DNA from 4 places in the Rhizobium sp. SAFR-030 genome. Region 1 is predicted to be linked to each of the others. Evidence: predicted binding sites of a transcription regulator. Region 1 holds the regulator's gene; each other region holds the start of a gene.
The links. The regulator PhoB, encoded in region 1, activates phosphate uptake and scavenging genes when phosphate is short. The targets are predictions, from matches to a motif close to TGTCATNNANCTGTCAT.
Positions count from the first base shown of each region.

Region 2: the regulator PhoB is predicted to act here: its motif matches at 2,578-2,594, upstream of phnF (phosphonate metabolism transcriptional regulator PhnF).
Region 3: the regulator PhoB is predicted to act here: its motif matches at 2,709-2,725, upstream of ACR65N_RS16195 (DUF1045 domain-containing protein).
Region 4: the regulator PhoB is predicted to act here: its motif matches at 2,401-2,417, upstream of ACR65N_RS04365 (PhoX family protein).

Region 1 covers NZ_JBPFDO010000005.1:424,735-429,051, reverse strand. The annotation lists gene ACR65N_RS17865 (aspartate aminotransferase family protein) at 1-583, opposite strand, end outside; gene ACR65N_RS17860 (GcrA family cell cycle regulator) at 1,000-1,539, shown strand; gene phoB (phosphate regulon transcriptional regulator PhoB) at 1,691-2,374, opposite strand; gene phoU (phosphate signaling complex protein PhoU) at 2,403-3,113, opposite strand; gene pstB (phosphate ABC transporter ATP-binding protein PstB) at 3,162-3,977, opposite strand; gene pstA (phosphate ABC transporter permease PstA) at 3,991-4,317, opposite strand, start outside.
Region 2 covers NZ_JBPFDO010000002.1:729,238-733,554, reverse strand. The annotation lists gene ACR65N_RS09055 (DeoR/GlpR family DNA-binding transcription regulator) at 1-135, opposite strand, end outside; gene ACR65N_RS09050 (zinc-binding alcohol dehydrogenase family protein) at 280-1,293, opposite strand; gene ACR65N_RS09045 (winged helix-turn-helix transcriptional regulator) at 1,397-1,810, shown strand; gene phnF (phosphonate metabolism transcriptional regulator PhnF) at 1,827-2,561, opposite strand; gene phnG (phosphonate C-P lyase system protein PhnG) at 2,676-3,128, shown strand; gene phnH (phosphonate C-P lyase system protein PhnH) at 3,128-3,721, shown strand; gene ACR65N_RS09025 (carbon-phosphorus lyase complex subunit) at 3,727-4,317, shown strand, end outside.
Region 3 covers NZ_JBPFDO010000005.1:106,731-111,047, forward strand. The annotation lists gene polA (DNA polymerase I) at 1-1,889, shown strand, start outside; gene ACR65N_RS16195 (DUF1045 domain-containing protein) at 1,934-2,620, opposite strand; gene ACR65N_RS16200 (2,3-bisphosphoglycerate-dependent phosphoglycerate mutase) at 2,947-3,582, opposite strand; gene dapB (4-hydroxy-tetrahydrodipicolinate reductase) at 3,615-4,317, opposite strand, start outside.
Region 4 covers NZ_JBPFDO010000001.1:831,442-835,758, forward strand. The annotation lists gene ACR65N_RS04355 (crotonase/enoyl-CoA hydratase family protein) at 1-400, opposite strand, end outside; gene ACR65N_RS04360 (acyl-CoA dehydrogenase family protein) at 413-2,203, opposite strand; gene ACR65N_RS04365 (PhoX family protein) at 2,472-4,317, shown strand, end outside.

The sequences.
Region 1 (4,317 bases):
TGGATGCCGTGCGGATACCGCCCTCGCCCTGGATCGGCTCGATCAGCAGAGCGCCGGTGTTCTCGGTGATTGCCGCCTTGAGGGCCTCGATATCGGCGAACGGCACCTGATCGAAACCGGGCGCCTTCGGGCCAAAGCCTTCGAGATACTTTTCCTGGCCGCCGGCAGCGATCGTCGCAATGGTCCGACCGTGGAAGGCGCCCTCGAAGGTGATGATGTGGAACTTGTCGGGATGACCCTTGGAGTAATGGTAGCGGCGGGCGGTCTTGATGGCGCATTCCAGGGCTTCCGCGCCGGAATTGGTGAAGAACACCTTGTCGGCGAAGGTCGCCTCGACCAGCCGCTGTGCCAGCCGCTCCTGCTCGGGGATCTCGTAGAGATTGGAAAGGTGCCAGACCTTGTCGGCCTGCGCCTTCAGCGCCTCGACAAGATGCGGATTGGCGTGGCCGCAGGAGGTGACCGCGACGCCTGCGCCGAAATCGAGATAGCGCTCGCCCGTCTCCGTCACCAGCCAAACCCCTTCACCACGCTCGAAGCGCAGAGGGGCCCGTGCAAACGTGTCGAAAAGCGCGGCTTCAGCCATGGCGACAGCACTCCTTGGGCATCATCATCTGTGCGGCGGCAACGTCCGCCGAAATCAAAAATGCCGCCCCAGCGGGCGGCGGCTGCACTATCCGCATTCCGCCGACGGCTGTCAACAAATCGCTCCAATTCCGGCGCATTGCCGGGCCATGGCGGTTACGGCGCAGGTTTCGGCCGCTGTGGCAAAAAAGACTCTGTCTGGCAGCAAGTTGGGGAAAACCCGGAAATCGATTCGCAGCGATTCGTACGACTCTTGTCAGCGAGTCCACCGCCCTCTAGGTTAAAGATCAATTACTAGACTGCATGCGGCGGAACTAGTCACCAAAAGTATAGATGTAGTATGCGCGACGAAATTGGTTTCGTCGTAACGGTGAGAGATTCTGTCTTGCTGATGTGTGCTCAAGGCGGAGAGACAGCATGAATTGGACAGACGAACGCGTCGAGAGATTGAAGCGGTTATGGGCCGAAGGGCTCAGCGCCAGCCAGATCGCTGCCCAGCTTGGCGGCGTCAGCCGCAACGCGGTGATCGGCAAGGTGCATCGCCTCAACCTGCCGGGCCGCATCAAGGCCGGCGGGACTTCGGCTGCCGCCCGCACGCCCAAGCGCACTGCGCCGGTGCCACGCGCTCCGGCCTACACCGCTCGCCCGAACGTTGTACCGGCACGCACCATCGGCCGTCCGATGGGTGCAACCGCGGTCAAGGAAGACTTCCAGATCGAGGCGATCAACGCCACCCAGCTGGTGACGACCAATGTCGTGGTCCCGATGGCGCGCCGCCTCGTCCTCACCGAGCTGACCGAACGCACCTGCAAGTGGCCGGTCGGCGATCCGCTGAAGGACGACTTCCACTTCTGCGGCGCTGAATCCTGCGACAACTCGCCTTACTGCAAGTACCACGCACGGCTTGCCTACCAGCCGGTCACCGAGCGCCGCAAGTCCGCGGCCGCACGTGCCTGATACGAGCACAGTCGATGCACTGGTGAAAACGGGCCTTGTGCCCGTTTTTTTGTGGCCTGCGTCCGGCCGGACCGGACGTTCGCCCGCGGCCCACGAAAAAGCCCGACCTGTCGGCCGGGCTTCGTCAGGACAGGCGGATCGCCTCTAAGCGTCAGGCTTCCATGGAATAGCCGGCGCCGCGCACGGTGCGGATCACGTCCTGCATGTTGGAAAAGTTCAGGGCCTTGCGAAGACGACCGACATGCACGTCGACAGTGCGCTCATCGACATAGATGTCGTGCCCCCAGACGCCGTCGAGAAGCTGAGAGCGCGAGAAAACGCGGCCGGGCGACGCCATCAGGAATTCCAGCAGCCTGAACTCCGTCGGCCCCAGACGCACTTCGCGGGCCTTGCGGTGCACGCGGTGCGTATCGCGGTCGAGCTCGATATCGCCGCAGCGAAGCACGCTGGACAGGACTTCAGGACGCGCGCGGCGCAGCATCGCCTTGACGCGCGCCATCAGTTCCGGCGTCGAGAACGGCTTGACGACGTAATCGTCGGCACCGGTCGCCAGACCGCGGACACGTTCGCTTTCCTCGCCGCGGGCGGTGAGCATGAGGATCGGCAGACGCTCGGTCTCCGGACGCATGCGCAGCCGTCGGCAGAGCTCGATGCCGGACACCCCCGGCAGCATCCAGTCGAGGATAAGCAGATCCGGCACGCGCTCCTGAAGACGGATCTCCGCCTCGTCGCCGCGCAGGATCGTCTCCACCTCGTAACCTTCAGCTTCCAGGTTGTAGCGAAGGAGAACGCTGAGCGCCTCCTCGTCCTCGACGACAGAAATCTTCGGCAGCATAATCAGGAACTCCTACAGGTCCGCGCAGCTATTCGGCCACAGCGCCGAGCATGTTGGAGCTGTCGTCCTTGGCCCGCTCGCCGACAGGCTGGGCGCCGGTCGCCATGTAGTAGATGGTCTCGGCAATGTTTGTCGCGTGGTCACCGATGCGCTCGATGTTCTTGGCGCAGAACAACAAATGCGTGCAGGTGGTGATGTTGCGCGGATCCTCCATCATGTAGGTGAGGAGCTCGCGGAACAGCGAGGTGTACATCGCGTCGATCTCTTCATCGCGCTGGCGTATCGCCTCGGCCTTCTGGGCAGACCGGTGCGAATAGACGTCCAGCACTTCCTTCAGCTGCACCAGCGCCAGGTCGGACAGATGCTCCAGGCCGCGGGCCAGCTTGCGCGGTACGCCGGTGCCCTGCACTGCGATCACCCGCTTGGCGGTGTTCTTGCCGAGATCGCCGACCCGTTCGAGATCGGCGGCGATGCGCAGCGTGCCGATGATCTCGCGCAGGTCCGCCGCCATCGGCTGGCGCTTGGCGATGGTGACGATCACCTTCTCCTGGATCTCGCGCTCGGCATGATCGAGAATAACGTCGTCGGAGATGACCTTCTGCGCGAGAGCACTGTCGGAATTGACGAGCGCCCGCACGGCGTCCGAGCACATCTGCTCGGCCAGGCCGCCCATCTCGGAGATGCGGCGATTGAGGTACTTCAGCTCTTCATCATAAGCCGACATGATATGGGATGGCATGTGTCTCTCCTCGGACGAATGGAACCAGTGGCAGGCGGCGCTGTCTGATCAGCCGAAACGGCCCATGATGTAGTCCTGCGTGCGCTGGTCATCCGGATTGGTGAACATCTTGTCGGTATCGTCTTCCTCGACGAGCTGGCCGAGGTGGAACATGGCGGTGCGCTGTGAAACGCGGGCAGCCTGCTGCATTGAGTGGGTAACGATGACGATCGTGTAGTTGGCGCGCAGCTCGTGAATGAGCTCCTCGACCTTGGCCGTCGCGATCGGATCAAGCGCCGAGCACGGCTCATCCATCAGGATGACTTCCGGCGACACGGCGATGGCGCGGGCGATGCACAGACGCTGCTGCTGGCCGCCGGACAGGCCGGTGCCGGATTCCAGCAGGCGATCTTTTACCTCGTTCCAAAGGCCGGCGCGCTGCAGGCTTGCCTCAACGATCTGGTCCATGTCGGCGCGGTTCCTGGCGAGGCCATGAATGCGCGGACCGTAGGAGACGTTCTCGTAGATCGACTTGGGGAACGGGTTCGGCTTCTGGAACACCATGCCGACGCGGGCGCGCAGTTCAACGACGTCGATCGAAGGGTCGTAGACGTCCTCGCCATCGAGCACGATGCGGCCGGTGACGCGGCACTGCTCAATGGTGTCGTTCATGCGGTTGAGGCATCGCAGGAAGGTCGACTTTCCGCAACCCGACGGTCCGATCAGCGCGGTCACGGTGTTTTCGCGGACGTTCAGGTTCACATCGAACAGCGCGCGCTTCTCGCCGTAGTAAACCGATACGTCCTTGCCCACCATCTTGTAGGAAACGTCATTCATTTTCTGATCCAGCGCCTTCTCAACTGCAGCTTCAGACATCATGTTCATTGTCCGTCTCCTTCTACCAACGCCGTTCGAAGCGACGACGCAACAGGATTGCGCCGACATTCATTACGATCAGGAACAGGAGCAGGATGATGATTGCTCCGGACGTGCGTTCCACGAAAGCGCGTTCCGCCTCGTTGGCCCACATGTAGATCTGCACCGGCAGCGCCGTCGACGGATCCATCGGCGTGGTCGGATAGTTGGCAACGAAGGCCACCATGCCGATGAGCAGCAGCGGCGCGGTTTCACCGAGCGCGTGTGCCAGGCCAATGATCGTGCCGGTGAGGATGCCCGGCATGGCGAGCGGCAGCACGTGGTGGAAGATCGTCTGCATCTTCGACGC
Region 2 (4,317 bases), on a different contig from region 1:
CTGCTCCTCGAGCTGGGTCAGATCCCGGCGAAGCGTCGGCACCGAGGCACCGACTGCTTCGGCGATCGCCGCGATCTGCGACGAGCCGTTGGAGAACAGAAACTGACGGATGGCTTGAGCGCGGTCGCTTTTCATCGGTGGCCGTTCGTCTTGCTTGAACTGACCAAACTATCGATGGACGGAAGATCAATGTCAATCATTTTGATGATCGTTATTGATCGTTTTCAGCTTTTGGCACGGTGAGTGCGGCGCGCCAACCTGGGCGGCGCGCCACAAGGGTTAGAACCCTTCCAGCACGATCTTGCCTTTGGCCCTGCCGCTTTCGATCGTCGCGTGCGCCTTCCTGAGGTTTTCGGCGTTGATGGGCTTGAGCACCTCGGTGACGGTGGTGCGGATCCGCCCGTCGTCGATCAGCTTTGCCACCTCGTTCAGAAGCGCGCCCTGCTCGCCCATGTCGGGCGTTTCGAAGAGGCTGCGAGTGAACATCAGCTCCCAGTGGATGGAGACCGCCTTGCGCTTGAAGCCCACCACATCGAGAACGTCCGGATCGTCGATCAGCCCGAACCGGCCCTGTGGCGCGATCAGATCGATGATCTCTTTCAGATGCCGGTGGGTTTCGGTGGTGGAGAACACGAAGGCCGGAGCGCCGATGCCGAGTGCTTCCACCTGGGCAGCAAGCGGCTGGTTATGATCGATCACGTGATGAGCACCGAGATCTTTGACCCATGCCTGGGTCTCAGGGCGCGATGCCGTGGCGATCACCGTCAGGTCGGTCAGCGCCCGCGCCAGCTGGATGGCGATGGAGCCTACCCCGCCTGCCCCGCCGATGATGAGGATGGCGTTCGCGGCGCCCGGAACCGGCTTGCGGACGTCCAGCCGGTCGAACAGCATTTCCCAAGCCGTTACCGCCGTCAGCGGCAGCCCGGCGGCCTCGGCATTCGACAGTGTCTTCGGCTTGTGGCCGACGATCCGCTCATCGACGATGTGGAACTCGCTGTTGGCACCCGGGCGGCCGAGGGCGCCGGCGTAGAATACCTCGTCGCCGGGTTGAAACGCTGTGACGTCCGGTCCGACTTCGGCGACCGTGCCGACGGCATCCCATCCGAGGACTTTCCAGCCATTGTCTTCAGGCCGGGCGCTACGGCGAACCTTGGTGTCGGCCGGGTTGACGGCGACAGCCGCCACCTGAACCAGGATGTCGCGACCAGATGCGCGCGGCCGCTCGAGTTCGATATCCACAAGTGCATCATCCCGATCGATTGCACCGGGGATCCTGTATCCGATCGCCTTCATCGTCTTCTCCTTTGACGGCAGTTGTTGTCGCCTCAAAATGTGCTAGCCTCGGAAAACTGCAATACGCACAAGCAACGCTAATACTATCAGAAAGGATAGTGTGATGGCCAAGGTCCGGCACTCGCGCTTCGACTGTAGTCCGGGCTGTTCGGTGGAAGCCGCCGTCGGCCTTATCGACGGAAAATGGAAGTCGGTGATCCTCTACCACCTGCTCGACGGCACGCTGCGCTTCAACGAGATCCACAGGCAGATCGTCAATGTGACGCCGCGCATGCTGACCAATCAGCTGCGCGAATTGGAAAGCGACGGGCTGATCGAGCGCAAGGTCTATGCCCAGGTGCCGCCGAAGGTGGAGTACAGCTTGTCGCCGCTCGGCCGGAGCATGGAGCCTATCCTTCTATCGCTGAAGGCCTGGGGCGATGCCAATATCGGACTCTACGGCAAGCCGACCGCCGCACCCGCCAATGACGAAAAAGCAGCCTCGGCCGGCGGCCGGCTGAACGACGCTAACGCCTGATCGGGTAACTGATCGTTCAGGACTGTCCGGAGGGATTTGCGAACACGAGTTCCATGCGGTCCGCCAAAAACCGGGTCACCACGCTCTGAACCGTGCGGTCCTCCGCATCGACATCGAGCGCACGGCTGACAAGGACGATGCTGTCGGCAGCGCACTGGAGAAATTCCGCATCGCGCGCGGTGATCCGCTCTGCCGTCAGCCGCGTCTCCTTCCGCCGGTAGTCCGCCAGCCCCTCCTGCAGCAATGCTTTGGTGATCGATCCGCTCTCGGCATAGGCGGCGATGATGCCCGGGAACCGACCGGCCGAAAACCAGGACGTCGATCGCGACAGAGGCGCGCCATCGACCACCGACAGCCGTTCGAGCCGGTGCAGCGGCGCGCCCATGCGGCAGCCGAATAGCCGGGCCTGGGCCGCATCAGCTGCGACGATGTCGGCCTGGATGAGGCGCCCCGACGGCTCGAGCGACTGGCGCATCATGTTTTCGGAGAAGCGCGTTCGCGCTCCGATCGGATAGACGATCCGCTGCGGGACGGCGTTGACAAAGGTCCCTCGCCCGCGCTCCGCCCGCAGCAAACCCTCGACCGAGAGCGCGGCAATGGCACGCCTCACCGTGTGCCGGTTGACGCCGAAGCGCGACGCCAGTTCCGTCTCCGGCGGCAGTTGATCGGCAAACTCTCCCATAGACACCGCACTCCGGAGTTCGTCCGCCACCCGGCGCCAGCGCGAGATCCCGTCATCCGTTCCGTTCATGCCGTTTCCCTCAGCGCGTCATTCAATCGTCATCATTCACCGGGTATAACGTAAACATATCCGATTGTCTAAACAAATAGACAACTCTGCTGTTGATGACAAAGGTTTGCCGCCGTGGGTTCAGAAACATTCAGTCGAAAACAGGCGCTCGACATTCTTGCCGCCGCGCCGGCCGAGATGCTGGCAGAGCGTTACGCGCTGCTCGGCTCCGATCTGCCGGCCGTCACGCCGGTTCGCGGGCCGGAGATCGGCACCGTGATGATCCGTGGCCGAGCCGGTGGCGGCGGCGCCGCATTCAATCTGGGCGAAGCAAGTGTCACGCGTGCGACGGTCAAGATCGCCAGCGGCGAGGTAGGACATTCGATCATCCTCGGCCGCGACCAGCGCAAGGCGCAGATCGTCGCGCATCTGGATGCCGTCCGCCAGTTGAACGCCTGGGTCGGACGCATCGACGACGAGATCCTGCGCCCCGCTTTCGAACTTATCAATGCAGAAAAGCTGCGGCGCGCCGAGGAGACCGAGGCGACCCTCGTCGACTTCTTCACCGTCGCGCGGGGAGAAGACTGATGCAGAACGTTTCCTTTGACGGCGGCTTCGGCGATCCCGTCTATACGTCCCAGGCGGTCTTCCGGGCCATCATGGACGCGTTTTCCAGCCCCGGCACGGTGGCTTCGCTCTCCGGTCACGCAGCAGGCCCGGCACCGCTCGGTGCAGCCGCCTCGGCGATCCTGCTGACGCTTGCCGACTACGACACCCCTGTCTGGTTCGAAGGCGAGGCAACGCAGGACGCAGCCGCCTGGCTGACCTTCCATACCGGCGCTCCCGCCGCGTCCGATCCGTCCAAAGCCGCACTGGTGGTCCTGTCCGAAGGCAGCCATCCGGCGCAGTGGGAGGATTTTTCCCACGGCACGGTCAACTACCCGGACCGTTCCGCCACCTTGCTGCTGCCGGTGCGGTCGCTGACCGGCGGAACACCGCTTGAACTGTCCGGCCCCGGCATCGAGACGACCCGCCAGATCGCGCCTGACGGGCTTGCCCCAGAGTTTGTCGCCTGGGCTCAAGGTAACCATGCCGCCTACCCGCTCGGGCTGGACCTCGTCCTCGTTTGCAACGGCGACGCGCTCGCCTTGCCGCGCACGACGCGCATCAGGGAGATCTGAAACCGATGTATGTAGCGGTAAAGGGCGGCGAAGCCGCCATCGACAAGGCTCACAAACTTCTTGCCGATCGCCGGCGCGGCGATCGTGACGTTCCGGCGCTGACACTGGCGCAGGTGGCGGGGCAGCTGTCGCTGGCCGTCGACCGGGTGATGGCCGAAGGCTCGCTCTACGATCCTGAGCTTGCTGCCATGTGCGTGCGCCAGTCGCGCGGCGACCTCATCGAGGCGATCTTCCTGCTGCGCGCCTATCGCACGACGCTGCCGAGATTCGGCTACTCGCGGCCGGTCGAAACGGGTTCCATGCAGATCGAGCGGCGGGTTTCGGCGACCTACAAGGATATTCCAGGCGGTCAGCTTCTTGGGCCCACCTTCGACTATACGCACCGCCTGATCGATCCCGCCATGGCAGGCGACGAGCCGGTCGATCCGCCGCCACGGCGAGAACTTGCTGAGGGCAAGGCATTCCCACGGGTCACCGACATCCTGAACGGTGAAGGCCTGATCGAACCGGACGTGCGCTCGGACAAGGAGCCCGCCGACCTGACCCGCGATCCGACCAGCTTTCCAGTCGATCGCGACCAGCGGCTACAGGCGCTT
Region 3 (4,317 bases), 320 kb from region 1:
CGATCGATCACAGCGGCTACGTGACGATCCGCGATATCGAGACCCTCAACACGTGGATCGCTGCGGCCCGCGACACCGGCATCGTCGCCTTCAACGCCGAAAGCACGTCGATCGACCCGATGCAGGCGGAACTTGTCGGCGTCTCGCTGGCCGTGCAGGACAATCGGACGGGTCCTGCGGCTTCGACCATCCGTGCCGCTTACGTGCCGCTCGCCCACAAGAGCGGCTCCGACGATCTGTTCAGCGAGGGCGTGAAGCTCGTCGACAACCAGGTGCCGCTGGCCCAAGGCCTTGCGGCTCTGAAGGATCTGCTGGAAGACCCGGCGGTGCTGAAGGTCGCGCAGAACCTCAAATACGACTACCTGCTGATGAAGCGGCATGGCATCACCATGCAGAGCTTCGACGATACCATGCTGATCTCCTATGTGCTGGAGGCAGGCCAGGGCAATCATGCCATGGAGCCGCTCGCCGAGCGGTGGCTGGGTCACACGCCGATCCCGCTGAAGGAAGTTGCCGGCAGCGGCAAATCGGCCGTCAAGCTCGACCTCGTCGATATCGACAAGGCGACGACGTATGCCGCTGAGGACGCCGATCTGACGCTGCGGCTATGGCTCGTTCTGAAGCCGCGGCTGGCGGCCGAAGGTCTGACGCGCGTCTACGAGCGGCTTGAACGGCCGCTGGTGCCGGTTCTGGCGCGCATGGAAGAGCGCGGCATCACCGTCGACCGCCAGATTCTGTCGAGGCTTTCCGGCGAGCTGGCGCAGAAGGCAGCAGCCTTCGAGGACGAGATCTACCAGCTTGCCGGGGAGCGCTTCAACATCGGCTCGCCAAAGCAGCTTGGCGACATCCTGTTCGGCCGCATGGGGCTTGCGGGCGGGTCGAAGACGAAGACCGGCCAGTGGTCCACGTCAGCGCAGGTGCTCGAGGATCTTGCAGCCCAGGGCGAGCCGCTGCCGCGCAAGATCGTCGACTGGCGCCAGCTGACCAAGCTCAAGTCCACCTACACCGATGCGCTGCCGGGCTACGTGCATCCTGAGACGAAGCGCGTGCATACCGGCTACTCGATGGCGGCAACCTCGACCGGGCGCCTCTCCTCGTCTGAGCCGAACCTGCAGAACATTCCGGTCCGCAATGCCGAAGGCCGCAAGATCCGCACCGCCTTCGTCTCGACGCCCGGCCACAGGCTGCTGTCGGCCGACTACAGCCAGATCGAACTGCGCGTGCTTGCCCATGTCGCCGACATCCCGCAGCTGCGCCAGGCCTTTGCCGATGGCGTGGACATCCACGCGATGACGGCATCCGAGATGTTCGGCGTTCCGGTGGATGGCATGTCGGCGGATGTGCGCCGCCGCGCCAAGACAATCAACTTCGGCATCATCTACGGCATCTCGGCCTTCGGTCTCGCCAATCAGCTGTCGATAGAGAGGTCCGAGGCGGGCGACTACATCAAGCGCTATTTCGAGCGCTTCCCGGGCATCCGCGACTATATGGAAAGCACCAAGGCATTTGCCCGCGAACATGGCTATGTCGAAACCATCTTCGGCCGCCGCGCCCACTATCCGGAAATCAAGTCGTCCAACCCGTCGGTGCGCGCGTTCAACGAGCGGGCGGCGATCAACGCGCCGATCCAAGGCTCGGCCGCCGACATCATCCGCCGGGCCATGGTACAGATCGAGCCGGCGCTGGAAAAGTCAGGCCTCGCGGAGCGTGCGCGGATGCTCTTGCAGGTGCATGACGAACTGATCTTCGAGGTCGAGGAGGATGCGATCGACGCGGCGATGCCGGTCATCGTGCGGACGATGGAGCATTCAGCGATGCCGGCGCTCGATATGCGGGTGCCGTTGAAGGTCGATGCCCGCGCCGCGCTGAACTGGGACGAAGCCCACTGATCTTGGCAAACGGATCCATGTGGTAGCAACCGCGCCGCTCGCGGCTAGGCGAGCGGCAGAAGCTCGGCGACCTTGAACGGCGATCCGCGCTCTTCCTCGACAAACAATGCAATGTGCTCGATCTTAAGCGGCTGGCCGATGAAGGGGGCGAAGCGCTCCTCGAGGATCGCCCGCATCCGCGGCTGGTCGGCGGCCTCGATCGGCCCGGTCAAGGTCATGTGGAAGCGGAACTCGTCAAAGACGTAAGGGTAGCCCCAGCGTTCCAGGTTCTCGCGCTGGCGGGCGGTGAGCCGCTCAGGCTTGCGGCGCGCCATGTCGGCCTCTGAGAGCGGGGCGCGGTAGGGTTCGAAGGCCTGAACGCAGGACGCGCCAAGCTCTGCCACGGCGTGGCACTCGCCATCCGGAACAAGAGCGAAGAACGGACCCAGCTGGGCCAGCACCAGCCTTGGGATGACGGTTGCCGAGGTCGCCCGGCAAAAGCTGCGGAACGCCTCGTGAAGCGTGTGCGCCTGCATATCGGGGGGAAGCAAGAACGGTGCCTTCAGCGTCGCGTGAAAGCCGTAGCGGCGCGGTTCCGCCGTTGCCGTCAGCCATTGATCGTGGGCGAGATCGGTCTGCGGGACTGAAATCGATGGCTTCGCGTCATCGAAAGCATTGCGTCCAAGCCAGATTGCAGCGGCGCTGGTCAGCGGATGTGCTTCGGGTGGAGTGAAATAGACGGCGTAACGCATGCGAAATGTCACCTGATTGAAGCGCCGCAGCCGGGTTCAGCCCTGTCGGCGACCTGTCTGCGAGGCAGCGACAGCTAAGCTGCGATCATGACATCGACGTGTCAGCTCAGCCGGATGTGATGGGTCTTCAAGAGGGGATGCAACGAAATTGATACTCGCTGCGTTGACCGCTCGTAAAAGGAGACAGGATCATGGACGCAACCGTTATCTTCACCACCTTCATTTCGATCTTTGCCGCCAGCGGCGTTCTCACGGCCTACTGGTACGCCAAGTAGGGGATGCGCCCGGAAACGACGCGCATTCCACCGTCTTGTGCTGCTCGCCGCCTAGTGAGCGCCGGACATGTCGCCCAGCACCTGCTTGGAAGCGACGGTCGAATCGGCATTGAGCCGGTAGACCATCGGAACGCCGGTCGCGAGGTTGAGCTTGAGGATTTCCGCCTTGCTCATCCGGTCGAGGACCATCACCAGCGACCGCAGAGAGTTGCCGTGTGCGGCAACCAGAACCTTTTCGCCACGCAGCACGCGCGGCAGGATCTCCGTCAGATAGTAAGGCCAGACCCGTGCACCGGTATCGCGCAGGCTTTCGCCGCCCGGCGGCGGGATGTCGTATGAGCGGCGCCAGATGTGCACCTGTTCTTCGCCCCACTTTGCGCGCGCGTCATCCTTGTTGAGACCTGAGAGATCGCCGTAGTCGCGCTCGTTGAGCGCCACGTCGCGGATCGTTTCCAGGTCGCTCTGGCCGACCTTGTCGAGCACGATCCGGCAGGTTTCCTGCGCACGCTTAAGTTCGGACGTGAAGGCGATGTCGAACTTGATCCCGGTTGCCGCCAGGGCCACGCCGCCGGAACTCGCTTCCTGCACGCCGAGCTCGGTGAGTTCCGGGTCCTTCCAGCCGGTGAACAGGTTCTTCAGGTTCCAGTCGCTCTGACCGTGGCGAACGAGGACGAGTGTGCCGGTCATGAATTCCTCCAGGAAGGTCTATGATCTGAGAGTTAGCGGGTAAGCCCGAGCACGTCGAGCATCGAGTAGAGGCCGGGCTTTTCCGGCCGTGCCCACAGTGCGGCGGCAATCGCGCCGCGGGCGAAGATCGACCGATCGAGAGCGCTGTGGGAGAGGGTCACGAGTTCCCCTTCGCCGGCAAGGATGACCGAGTGCTCGCCGATGACCGAGCCGCCGCGCAGGGCCGCAAAGCCGATCGTGCCTTCGCTCCTGGCGCCCGTATGGCCATCGCGGACCCTCACCGCCTGGGCGGCCAGGTCGATGCCGCGCCCGGAGGCTGCGGCTTCACCCAGCAGAAGCGCCGTGCCGGAAGGCGCGTCGACCTTGTGCTTGTGGTGCATTTCCAGCACTTCGATGTCCCAGCCGCTGGCCGGAAGTGCCTTCGCGGCCTGTTCGACGAGCACGCCGAGCAGATTGACGCCGAGGCTCATATTGCCGGACTTGACCACCCGCGCATGCCGCGCGGCCGCGGCGATCTTGTCGCCGTCGGCAGTCGAGCAGCCGGTTGTGCCGATGACGTGGACAATGCGTGCCTGAGCGGCGAGTGCTGCGAATTCGACGGAGCCGGCGGGGGAGGTGAAGTCGATGACGCCTTCCGCATGCAGGAAGGCTTCCAGCGGATCGGACGTGATCGGAACGCCGACGAAGCCGGCGCCGGACAGTTCGCCTGCGTCCTTGCCGATGAATGCTGAACCT
Region 4 (4,317 bases), on a different contig from region 1:
ACGGCGTCTTGAACAGGCTTCTATCGGAGGCGATGGTCAGGTCGCAGTGGAGGTGAAGCGTGGTGCCGATGCCGATCGCCAACCCGTCGACGCCGGAGACGAGAGGCTTGCCGCAGGTAGTCAGCGCCTTCAGGAACTCCACCGCGGCCGGCGGCTCGCTGCTGCCGGACATCGCATAGGCGAGGAAATCGGCCATGTCGTTGCCGGCCGAAAAGCAGCCGTCGCTGCCGAGAAAGACAATTGCTCTCACGGCATCGTCGTTTTCGGCATCCTCGAGGGCTGCCGTCATGCGGCGATACATGTCGGCGGTGATGGCGTTCTTCTTCTCCGGCCGGTTGAGGCGGATCAACAGGACGCCCGGATGGGCCTCGGGACGTTCGATGAGGATGTGGTCGGTCATCTCTTCCTCTCCTCAGGCAAACAGGGCGCGGGCAGCGGCCAGGCTTTCGGCACCGTTGACGACCCGATCCTTCAGCGCCGCAGTCTCGGCGATGAGGTTTTCGGCGGCGAACCGGCAGAGCAGAAGGCGCTGGTCGCGGCCGGCTTCACCGGTCACCAGAGCGCCCTTGGCGAGATAGACGCCGGTGAGCGCCAGCCCGAAAAGCCGCTGGTAGGGCGTCGCACCCGAAAGCGCAGCAGCGACATTGCCGTCCGCCAGCCGCGCCAGCAGCCATTCGGTTGCCTCTTCGAGATCGGCAAGGCTTGCCGACAACCGCTCCGCGGTGGTGCCGAAACCGACATCATTGGCGGAACGAACCTGTTCGGCGATGTCTTTCAGGTCTGCGATGAGGCCGCGCACCTGGTTTCCGTCCGACAGCGGCAGTTTTCGGGTGACGAGATCGGCGGCCTGGATGCCGTTGGTGCCTTCGTAGATCGGCGCGATGCGGGCATCACGCCACAGGCGGGCGGCACCGGTCTCCTCGATGAAGCCCATGCCGCCATGCACCTGGATGCCGAGCGAGGCGACATCGACGCCGGCATCGGTGGCAAAGCTCTTGGCGATCGGCGTCAGAAGCGCGGCGCGCTCCGCCCACTGCTTTGCCTCGTCGCCTTCGGAATGGTGGCCCATGTCGGTTGCGTGGGCGCAGGTATAGCAGATGGCGCGGGCGCCTTGCGTCAGCGCCTTCATGGTCAGCAGCATGCGGGCGACGTCCGGATGCTCGATGATCGGGCTCATGCCCCCCTTGTCGCCCGAGCCGGACCAGCCGGGCGCCTTGCCCTGGGTGCGCTCGCGGGCATAGGCGATCGCCTTCTGGGTCGCCGCCTCGCAGATCGCCACGCCCTGCATGCCGACGGCGAGGCGAGCATTGTTCATCATCGTGAACATGCAGGCGAGGCCGCGGTTCTCCTCGCCGATCAGATAGCCGATGGCGCCAGCCTCCTCACCGAACCGCCCGTCGCCATAGATCATCGTGCAGGTCGGCGAGCCGTGGATGCCGAGCTTGTGTTCCAGCGAGTGGCAGTGAAGATCGTTGCGGGCGCCCGGCGCTCCGTCGGCGTCCAGCAGGAATTTCGGCACCAGGAACAGCGAGATGCCGCGCGTTCCGGCCGGCGCATCCGGCAGCCGCGCCAGCACCAGATGGATGATGTTGTCGGTGATCTCGTGATCGCCCCAGGTGATGTAGATCTTCTGGCCGAAGATCCGGTAGCTGCCGTCGTCGCGGCGCTCGGCGCGGGTTTTCATCACGCCGAGATCCGAGCCGGCATGCGGCTCGGTCAGGTTCATCGTGCCCGTCCACTCGCCAGAGATCATCTTCGGCAGATAAGCGGCCTTCAGCGCCTCGGAGCCATGCACCGTCAGTGCCTCGACGGCCCCCATGGTCAGCGTCGGACCGAGCGCGAAGGCCATCGATCCCGAATTCCACATCTCCAGAGCCGCGACGTTGAGCATGTGCGGCAGACCCTGACCGCCGAAATCCGGATGCGCGGCAAGACTGTTCCAGCCGCCCTCTGCCCAGTGGCGGTAGAGCGCGTCCCAGCCATCCGGCACTAGGACCTTGCCATCGACCAGCCGAGCGCCCTGCGTGTCGCCGACAGCTCCCAGCGGCGCGACCTCATCGGAGGCGAAGCGACCGGCCTCCGAGAGAATGGCATCCACCAGATCGTCCGAAAGATCGCCGAGCCTGCCGTCGTCGAGGGCCTTTGCGAGACCCGCGACATGCTTCAAGGTGAACGCAATATCCTCAACCGGTGCCCTGTACATCGCATGCTCCTCCGCAGTCACAGGCAGTGGCCGCACGCTCCCCTTCCCCGGATGCGCGTGGCCGACTAGAGCTTTCCGGGCTAATCGATTTTTACGTAAACGTCAACGTTCGCGCCACGGCAGGCTCCGTCACCCTCTGCCTCGGCAGGACGGTTTGGTTGGGGATGCAAGACGGCTGACACGCTTCTGCCGGCGCACGTCACATGCCTGTCATCGCTGTCGCGGTAACCGTCAGGGCCCTACCTCAATCAAAAGGATGGAGACCAAGATGAGCCAGAACGAGATAAGCAAGACGGACGAGACCGGGATCGACAAGAGCCAGCTTTCCTGGGACGCATGGGATGAACTGCAGACCCCGCCGCCTGCCGAAACCGAATTCGATCGCGTCGTCGCGCGCGCCGTGTCGCGCCGCGGCTTTCTCGGCAGCATGGTGGCCTTCGGATCGGCTGCCGCCGCGCTCGGAACGCTCGGCAACCTGATGAGCTCCACCTCCGCCGAGGCCCAGCAGGCTGCCTCGCGCATCCCGTTCAAGCCGGTGCCGATCTCCACCGACCATACGATCCACGTGCCGGAAGGCTATGGCTGGAAGCCGCTTGCCAAATGGGGCCAGCCGCTGTTTTCCAACGTCTCCGACCTCGATCCGGCCAACGGCGTCAGCCTTGAGAATTCCGACAAGGTGTTCGGCGAGAACACCGACGGCATGGAACTGTTCGTCGTCGGTGATCACCAGGTGATCGCCATCAACCACGAATACGTAAACCCGGACATCAACCTTCCGCATCGCGAGAAGGGCAACCCGCAGAACATTGATGAAGTGCGCATCCTGCAGAACATGCAGGGCGTTACGGTGATGGAAGTCGCCGAAGGTGCAGATGGCTGGCAGATCGTGCTCGACAGCCCGTTCAACCGCCGCATCCACCACAACACGCCGATGAAGATCACCGGCCCGGCTGCCGGCTCCGACCTCATCAAGACCGCCGCCGATCCCAACGGCACCGACTGTCTCGGGACGTTCAACAACTGCGGTGCCGGCCGCACGCCGTGGGGCACCTACCTCACCTGCGAAGAGAACTTCAACGGCTACTTCGGCACCACCGACGCCGCCTTCAAGATGCCGGACGACTACAAGCGCTACGGCATCGCGGCCGAGACCCGCTACGCCTACGAGAAGTTCGACGAGCGCTTCGACGTGGCGAAGAACCCGAATGAACCGCGTCGCGCCGGCTATGTCGTCGAGATCGATCCCTCGAACGCCAAGTCGGTTCCGGTCAAACGCAGCGCGCTCGGCCGCATCAAGCACGAAAACGCGGCCGTCGTGGTGGCGCGTGACGGCCGCGTGGTCGTCTACATGGGCGACGACGAGCGCGGCGAGTTCCTCTACAAGTTCGTCTCGAACGGCATCTACGTTCCGGGCGGCGAGACCTCCGGCCTGCTCGACGACGGCACCCTCTACGTCGCAAAATTCTCCGACGAAGGCACCGGCGAATGGCTGGCGCTGACGCCGGAGACGACCGGCATGAAGATGGACGAGATCTGCGTCTTCACCCGCCAGGCAGCCTCCAAGGTCGGCGCGACGACGATGGACCGTCCGGAATGGGTGGCGATCAACCCGGTTGCCATCGAAGCCTACTGCGCGCTCACCAACAACAGCTATCGCGGCGTCTCCAAGGACGGCAAGCCGCGCACCAATGCCGGCGGCGAAGTCCTGGCGCTGAACGCCGTCAATCCGCGCGAGAAGAACGAATACGGCCAGATCGTCCGCTGGTATCCGGAGAATGCCGACCACGCGGACAGCAAGTTCAAGTGGGACCTGTTCGTCATGGCCGGCAATCCGACCGTTCACAAGGACGGATATGCGGGTTCGAGCAACATCAACGAAGGCAACATGTTCAACTCGCCGGACGGGATGATGTTCGACTCGACCGGCCTGTTGTGGATCCAGACGGATGGCGAGGAAACCAACGAGGGCAACTTCGCCGGCCAGGGCAACAACCAGATGCTCGCAGGCGATCCGGCAACCGGCCGCATCGAGCGTTTCCTGACTGCACCGAAGGGTGCCGAAGTGACCGGCCAGACATGGTCGGCCGACAAGCGCACCCACTTCGTCGGCATCC